2 regions of the Bacillus sp. BC05(2025) genome follow, and region 2 is predicted to be linked to the other one. Evidence: a T-box and tRNA genes for the amino acid it is inferred to sense, from the RefSeq annotation. Region 2 holds a T-box; the other holds one or more tRNA genes.

Region 1 (3,827 bases), on a different contig from region 2:
ATAATTATAAAATATATGAATTTGAATCTTTATCTGGTAAAGGAATCGCACTACTAAGCTTTTATAACAATAAATTAGAATCTAAAACACAAAATGGTTTAAAGTAGTTTTCATTTTTTAGTGTTTTATACCTGAATCCTTAAAATCACTCTTTATAAGCTGCTCCTTTTTCTTCTATAAAAGGAGCAGTATTTATTTATATACAGACCGCTCAGAACATAATTTTGTGGTCACATCCCCTCCTCTTATCAACCCCTACTTACATGTAGAAACAAAGATAAAGATAAAAAAAGGCCTCCTAAAGGAAGTCCATTTTTTAATTACATAATGTTATGGGCGGTTCAAGTATTTGTTCTCCACTTACTTTTCCTTGACAGCTCTTAGAATTGAACCAGTTACGATTAACATCGTACCTGCAATAAAGAATGATGCACTAAGCACAAAATAACCTGTAAGTACATTAGTATTGATTATGTAATTATACGCATCTCCACCAACATAGGCGTATTTATTAGTATCGGTGTATATTTCAGAATTTTGATATCCTCCGATTCTATCAAGACCTAAGAAAAGTAATACTGCTGAATGAATGTAAAAGATAGTTGCCCAAATTCCCCATTTTTTTGCTTTAATATAAGTCCACATAATAATTCTCCTTTGTTTGTTAATTATTAATTTATTTATTAATACATTTATACAGCTTAATTATTTTTTATTAGAATGTAAATAATTTCTTATTGATATTTCAGATTTTATCTACTCAATAGTTTAATGAGTTCTTTGTTACACTTTTCACATAACTATAACCTTTTTGACTCCATCTCCACCACTTTTGTTGTGGTATTGCTACAGTTATCGCATTTACATTTAGAGTCTTTGAATCTACTTATTTTCATTTTCCTTTAATAAATCGATGAGCGCTGTTCTCTCGACTGGTGTCAATGCCTTCCCAGTTCTGAGTTTTGCTACGATAGTCTTTTTCATTCGGTCAGTCATTATTCTTCCTCCTGTTCCTCGACTGGAATTAACGTTACTGTTTCTTGAGTTTTGATTTTATACCCCTTAGAACAAGAGAAGTATGCTACATTGCTACTACTACCTAAAGTTGTTTCCACAACAGGGAATCCATTAGAGTCGTATACAGCAAAGTCATTACCGACTTTCAAATAATAAATCACCTTGTAGTCCCCTGCAATGACATCCTCGCCTACGACATGTTCCCCTGCTTCTAATATCATAGGCTCTACCTCCTGTTTCTTATCGAGCAATGGTTCACGGATGCAGTAACTGTTAACGTCAACCCAAACTCCATTCATATCTTTTTCACAATCATACTCGTTGTCATAAGTTTCATTAGCATTGTCGTCAGAAGTATCATCACGAGTATAATATGATGAATTATCTTCTTGAACTTGTTGCACATTAGAATCATGTACAGCCACCACTGATATAAGTATCATGATAGCGACAACTCCAACTACTATCCACGGTAATAACTGTCGTCCAAATTCTTTTCTTACTTCTTTCGCTTGCTCCTTTGCGCTCCCTTTCAGAATCCAAACGAGCAAGCAAGATATTAAAAAGGCTAATACTAAACTCATTACGTATCCACTTCCTCAATCTTTACTCTGTATTGCTTTCCCAATTGAATTATGATGGTATCACCTCTTCCTTCAAGAAATCTAACTCATAAGCGCTCATCTCTTTTTCAACTTCATAGATTTCAAAGCTTTTATCGCGATTCCCCTTAAATACCCGATTCTTAATATATCATATTTTAAATTTATCTATAACTTACAAAATGCAAGATTTCAATTCGTACGACTGTTCATAACTTCCTCTTTCAAGAATCCTAATTCGTAAGATTCTATTTCTTTTTCAGCTTCCACGCTCTCATATTTCTTTTCGGACACTCAACATTTCCATACCATGTGTCTGAACCAACCTATGCCTATTCTCTCCACAAGTCCTCCTCTGATTGTGGAAACTATCCCCCCTCTACATCAAAAAAGGAATGAGTTATCTCATTCCCCTTACCATTATACAGACAGCTAAGCACATAATTTTGTGGTCACAAATGGTCACAGAAGTTACAATAACCATTGCTTTTTTAATAGAATTTCATTTATACAAACTTGTAAGAATGCCTTTAAATCAACATTTCCCCCGTAGCTCAGCAGGGAGAGCGCCACCTTGACAGGGTGGAGGTCGCTGGTTCGAGGCCAGTCGGGATCATATGAAAAACCCCTTGATAGTTGAAGTGAACCCGAATAGTGGTACATGAAAAAAACACCTCCATTGAATTCGCATAATAAGTATGCAAATTCAATGGAGGTGTTTTTCGTTTGAAGACAAGAGTTCATTACCCAGAAGAAACAAAGTGGAAAGTTATTGAAATGAAGAAAGACGGCTATTCAAATCGTACAATTATGGAGAAACTCGGAATTAAAAATGTTTCCCAAATTAAGACATGGATGAAATGGTATCGTACAGATCAAACATATCGTTTTCAACAACCTGTAGGAAAACAATATTCTTATGGAAAAGGACCAAAAGAGCTCAGTGAATTAGAACAGCTACGTTTAGAAAATAAACATCTAAAAACAAAATTACTTGTATGGGGAAAGTATCTGGAAATCGAAAGGGGCTGAAACCAGAAACTGTAGTTACTTTATGGGAAAATGTAAAAACAAAAATAACGGTAAAAGAATTGTGTAACGTATTAGAATTACCCCGTTCCACATTTTATCGCTGGTTACAACGAACGGAAGATTTGAAAGATGGTATAGAAGAGAAAGTAAAGGACGTTTGTCTTAGGCATAAATTCCGGTATGGATATCGAAGAGTGACCGCTACTCTTCGAAAAATGGGACTGTGTGTCAATCATAAAAAAGTATTACGAATCATGAGACAAAATCACATTCTTTCAAAAGTACGTCGAAAGAAAAAGAAATATATCAATGGTGTGGAACCAATGGTAGCCCCTCATCGATTGGAGCGCCAATTCGATGCATCCACACCAAATGAAAAGTGGTTTACGGATGTGACGTATCTCTTATTTGGAGAGCGTACCTTGTATTTATCAACGATTATGGATGCCTTTAATCGTGAAATTATTAGTTGTGTCATCAGCGAATCACAAACACTGACATTAGCGATAAAGACATTAAAACAAGCAATGAGAGGGCGAAAAGTAAAAGATGTCCTTCTTCACTCAGATCAAGGAAGTATTTATACAGCAAAAGAATTTCAAGCGTATGCCAAAGAAAACGGCATGATCACCAGCATGTCCCGGAGAGGAAATTGCCATGATAATGCCGTCATGGAAAGCTTCTTTGGTCATTTAAAAAGTGAAGCTTTCTATTCACAAAAGATAACAAAAGTATCCAGCACAACTGTACGAAAGATTGTGCTAGAATACATTCATTACTACAATTGTGTGCGAATTCAAGAAAAATTAAACCACCTATCCCCTAAAGAATTTAGGGAACAAGTGGTTTAGGTGTTTTGATTGGTGTCCCATTTTCGGGGGTCACTTCAGTTTGAGAAGGGACTTTTTATTAGTAGTTCAGCGAGAACATTTGCATCTTCACTCTTTGACCTTTATATTCTAACGGTGGTTTTAGTATTAATGGAATAATTAATTCATTCTCCACTTTATTTTTTTCCTCTACATCCATAATTCTTATAGTACTAAATTTGCTTCCATAACCGTTCAAAGATGTTCCCAAATTTAAACCAGATGTATTCGTTAATATATATCTATCGTGTAATGGCGTCTTCCCTGAATCAGTGGCATAAACATAAAAATTAGTTTCTGGAGGTAC
Region 2 (3,827 bases):
TCCTTGCTCATCACGAACTAAACCGTGAATTAATACATCTTTAAATGGACGCTCGCCTGTAAACTCTAAACCTTGGAAAATCATACGAGATACCCAGAAGAAGATGATGTCATAACCCGTTACTAGTGCATCTGTTGAATAGTAACGTTTGAAATCTGCTGCATCTTCATTTGGCCAACCAAGTGTTGAGAATGGCCATAGTGCTGAGCTGAACCATGTATCAAGTACGTCATTATCTTGATTCCAGTTTTCAATATCTGCTGGTGCTTCTGTACCTACGTATACTTCACCAGTTTCTTTATGATACCAAGCTGGAATGCGGTGTCCCCACCATAATTGACGAGAGATACACCAGTCGTGAATGTTTTCCATCCAACGTAAATATGTGTTTTCGAAACGCTCTGGTACGAACGTTACTTTCTCTTCTTCTTTTTGCTGAAGTGCTACTGCCTTCTCAGCAAGTGGAGCCATTTTTACGAACCATTGTGTTGATAAATAAGGCTCAACAACTGCACCACTACGCTCACTATGACCTACTGAATGCATATGAGGCTCGATTTCTACTAATACGCCCGCTTCTTGTAAATCTTTTACTAAAGCTTTACGGCATTCGAAACGATCCATGCCGTTATACTTACCAGCTTTTTCGTTCATCGATCCATCTTCGTTCATTACTAAGATACGTGGTAAATCATGACGGTTACCCACTTCAAAGTCATTTGGGTCATGAGCTGGTGTAATTTTTACAACACCTGTTCCGAAATCTTTTTCTACATACTCGTCAGCAATAATCGGAATCTCACGGCCTACGATTGGAAGTGTAACTGTTTTTCCGATTAAATGCTTGTAACGATCGTCTTCTGGATGAACCGCTACTGCTGTATCACCAAGCATCGTTTCTGGACGAGTTGTTGCAAGACGAATATGACCAGAACCATCTGTTAACGGATAGTTCATATGGTAGAATGCACCTTGAACTTCTTTATGAATTACTTCAATATCAGAAAGAGCTGTGCGTGTTGCTGGATCCCAGTTGATAATATATTCACCACGGTAAATTAAGCCTTTTTCGTATAATTGAACGAATACTTTATTAACCGCATCAGATAAACCTTCGTCTAATGTGAAACGTTCACGAGAATAGTCTAGTCCTAAACCAACTTTTCCCCATTGTTGACGAATGTGAGAAGCGTATTCTTCTTTCCACTCCCAAGCTTTTTCAAGAAATTTCTCACGGCCAAGATCGTAACGTGAAATACCTTCTTCACGAAGTTTTCCTTCTACTTTCGCTTGTGTTGCGATACCCGCATGGTCCATTCCTGGAAGCCATAATACATCGTAACCTTGCATACGCTTCGTACGAGTTAAAATATCTTGAAGAGTTGTATCCCAAGCGTGACCTAAGTGTAACTTACCAGTTACGTTCGGAGGTGGAATTACAATTGTATACGGTTGTTTCTTCTCGTCTCCTGTTGCTTCAAAATATTTGCCTTCTAGCCACCACTGATAAAGGCCTTCTTCAACGGACATATGATCATATTTAGTTGGTAAATTTTTTTCCGTGTTTGACATTATTTTCCCTCCTTAAAATAAAAAATGCCCCTCATCCAAAAAAGGACGAGGGACATCGCGGTACCACCTTTATTTACAAACAAATTCAGAATTTGCTTATACTCTTAATTTGATAACGGACAAATCCGTCTTTTCCTAATAAGAACTATTCCGTTCAGAAAAGATGCTCCAGGGCTACCTTCTAACATAACTATCTAGAGAATCTCCCAGCTAATGATTCTCCTCTCTGAAGACGTTTCTTGTTATACTCTTCCCCTTCAAGGCATTTATATGATTGTTAATTATTATATACAATAGTGTAAAAAACGAAACCTTATTCGTCAAGATAAATTTAAGACTACGAATTTTTTGAAGCACAAAAAAGATAAGTAGAGAATGCTACTTATCTTTTTACCCGTTCCCTTGCTGGGCAGCTTGTAATTGCGAAAGGAAATATTCTATATTGCTAACGAGCCAATGTGCTTGTTGCAAACTCTTTACTCCGAGAAGTTCATTTTCCTCATTACGGCTCTCTCTTCTTTTTTTATAAGACTGGATTTGCCGAATAAATTGCGATGGATACGTCATATACGCAAACATGAGTAGTTGCTCTTCTTTCGTAAAAGGGAAATTTTTTTGATACATTTGATACCATTCAAACCGATCACTTCGCGCAATTGGATATGTGTTTAACGACCGAGAATAGAACCCTACAATATCTTGCACTGGTGTTGCAAACTTCGATTTTTCTAAACTAATAAAATAGCCATTCCGTTCATAATCAAATAAAAAATGATTAAGTGATACATTGCCATGCACAAAAGTAATACGTGTTTTGTCTTTTTCTTTCATCGCGTCGTTCCACTCTTTTAATTGCTTCGTTGCAAACTCACGGGCTCTCATTACATGATGATAGTACGTACAATATTGCAATTCAAACGGAGACATATACCATTTCGCTTCCGATTCTACAAGAAACTCTTCTAACATCTCACCATCGTTTTCCCAGCGATCGGATATATTCGTATAATGTTTCTCTAAATCTTCTTCAGTATACGTTTCTTCTTTTACCGTTTTTTGATGCAACGTTCCGAGGGTCTGAAACATTTTATGGTATTGATCATTATCCTCGCCGTTTCCTTCCGCACGTTCTAACCACGGCATTAAATAATAGTTATACGTACCATCACTTAAAATATAATTTCCATCCGTCGCATGGTATATAGGTACATAATTTGAGAAACCTTTCTCTTTCAAATATTGAATATGGTGCAAAAAGTTATTCCGCTCTAACTTCCTGCCTTCTATTTTCTTGAGCGCATATGGACCTTGATTCGTATAAATTTTCGTTACACTTCCGTGCTCTTCCATATGCTGCGTATCCAATTTATATTGCCTTATAATGGGTTCATAGCGATTTCGTAATTCCATATCCATACGAATAACCCTTTCTATTCAAAACATAGCCTTTAGAAAAATAAGTGAGTGAAACCACTCACTTATTTCGTTTTTGCTCTTGAAACAGGAATATAAATAATTTGTCCTGTAGTTAAATATATATCTTCTGTTTGATTGACACGGTATAAGTTTTGTACAGATGTTTCATAACGTTCTGCAACAGATTCAATCGTATCTCCTTCTTGCACAAAATACATTCGTAACTTTGTAAATTCTTCTTCTGGTTCTTTCGTAAATAATTTCGTTAAATAAAGCGCATTTTCATCGCGCTGTGAATACGTTTCCTCTTCTTGTACTTCTTGTTTTTTCGCTTGTTCTTTCTTGAAATCTTTTCGTCCGAACAATTCAAATTGTGGCGTTGTTTCTTTCTCCTCTTCACGCTCTACAAATTCATGTTCTTCTATTTCCTCTTCTTCTACTTCCTGCTCTTTTCTTTCTTCTAGTTGGAACGGTTCAAATGCGTAATCTTCCCACTCATCTGATTCCTTATAGGCTGGCTCTTCGACTTGCGGCGTCGGTCTAGTTTCATACTCTTGAGCTGAATCATCTTCTAACTCAGCATACGCCGTTTCTTCCTCTTCATCCTCAATTCTTTCTTCATCACATAAACCTGTAATAGATATATCCGCTAATAATTGTAAGCAACCATTTTCCTTCAGTTCATAATCAAATTCCTCGATAGATACATATAGTTCTTCAATTACTTTCACACGGTTTCTTGGGATTGATATTTCAAGCGGAAAGGAATGAACAAGTTCATTAACCCCATCTTCTCTTGTTTCTACATAATCAATGGACTTAGCAGGCGATAGATCTCT

Evidence for each region. The T-box of region 2 lies ahead of ACZ76X_RS25300 (valine--tRNA ligase). A T-box ahead of a tRNA ligase gene usually reads a tRNA of that ligase, here a tRNA-Val.
Region 1: it has a tRNA-Val gene. The T-box ahead of ACZ76X_RS25300 (valine--tRNA ligase) is inferred to sense a tRNA for this amino acid. The anticodon was not compared.

What each region holds. Positions count from the first base shown of each region.
Region 1 covers NZ_JBWYRA010000005.1:199,607-203,433, reverse strand. The annotation lists gene ACZ76X_RS18525 (hypothetical protein) at 1-107, shown strand, start outside; gene ACZ76X_RS18520 (hypothetical protein) at 361-633, opposite strand; gene ACZ76X_RS18515 (hypothetical protein) at 996-1,601, opposite strand; tRNA gene ACZ76X_RS18510 (tRNA-Val) at 2,166-2,232, shown strand; one part of gene ACZ76X_RS18505 (IS3 family transposase) at 2,346-2,598, shown strand; one part of gene ACZ76X_RS18505 (IS3 family transposase) at 2,598-3,502, shown strand; gene ACZ76X_RS18500 (P-loop domain-containing protein) at 3,561-3,827, opposite strand, start outside.
Region 2 covers NZ_JBWYRA010000012.1:31,088-34,914, forward strand. The annotation lists gene ACZ76X_RS25300 (valine--tRNA ligase) at 1-1,572, opposite strand, end outside; T-box leader at 1,611-1,842, opposite strand; gene ysxE (spore coat protein YsxE) at 1,963-2,988, opposite strand; gene spoVID (stage VI sporulation protein D) at 3,051-3,827, opposite strand, start outside.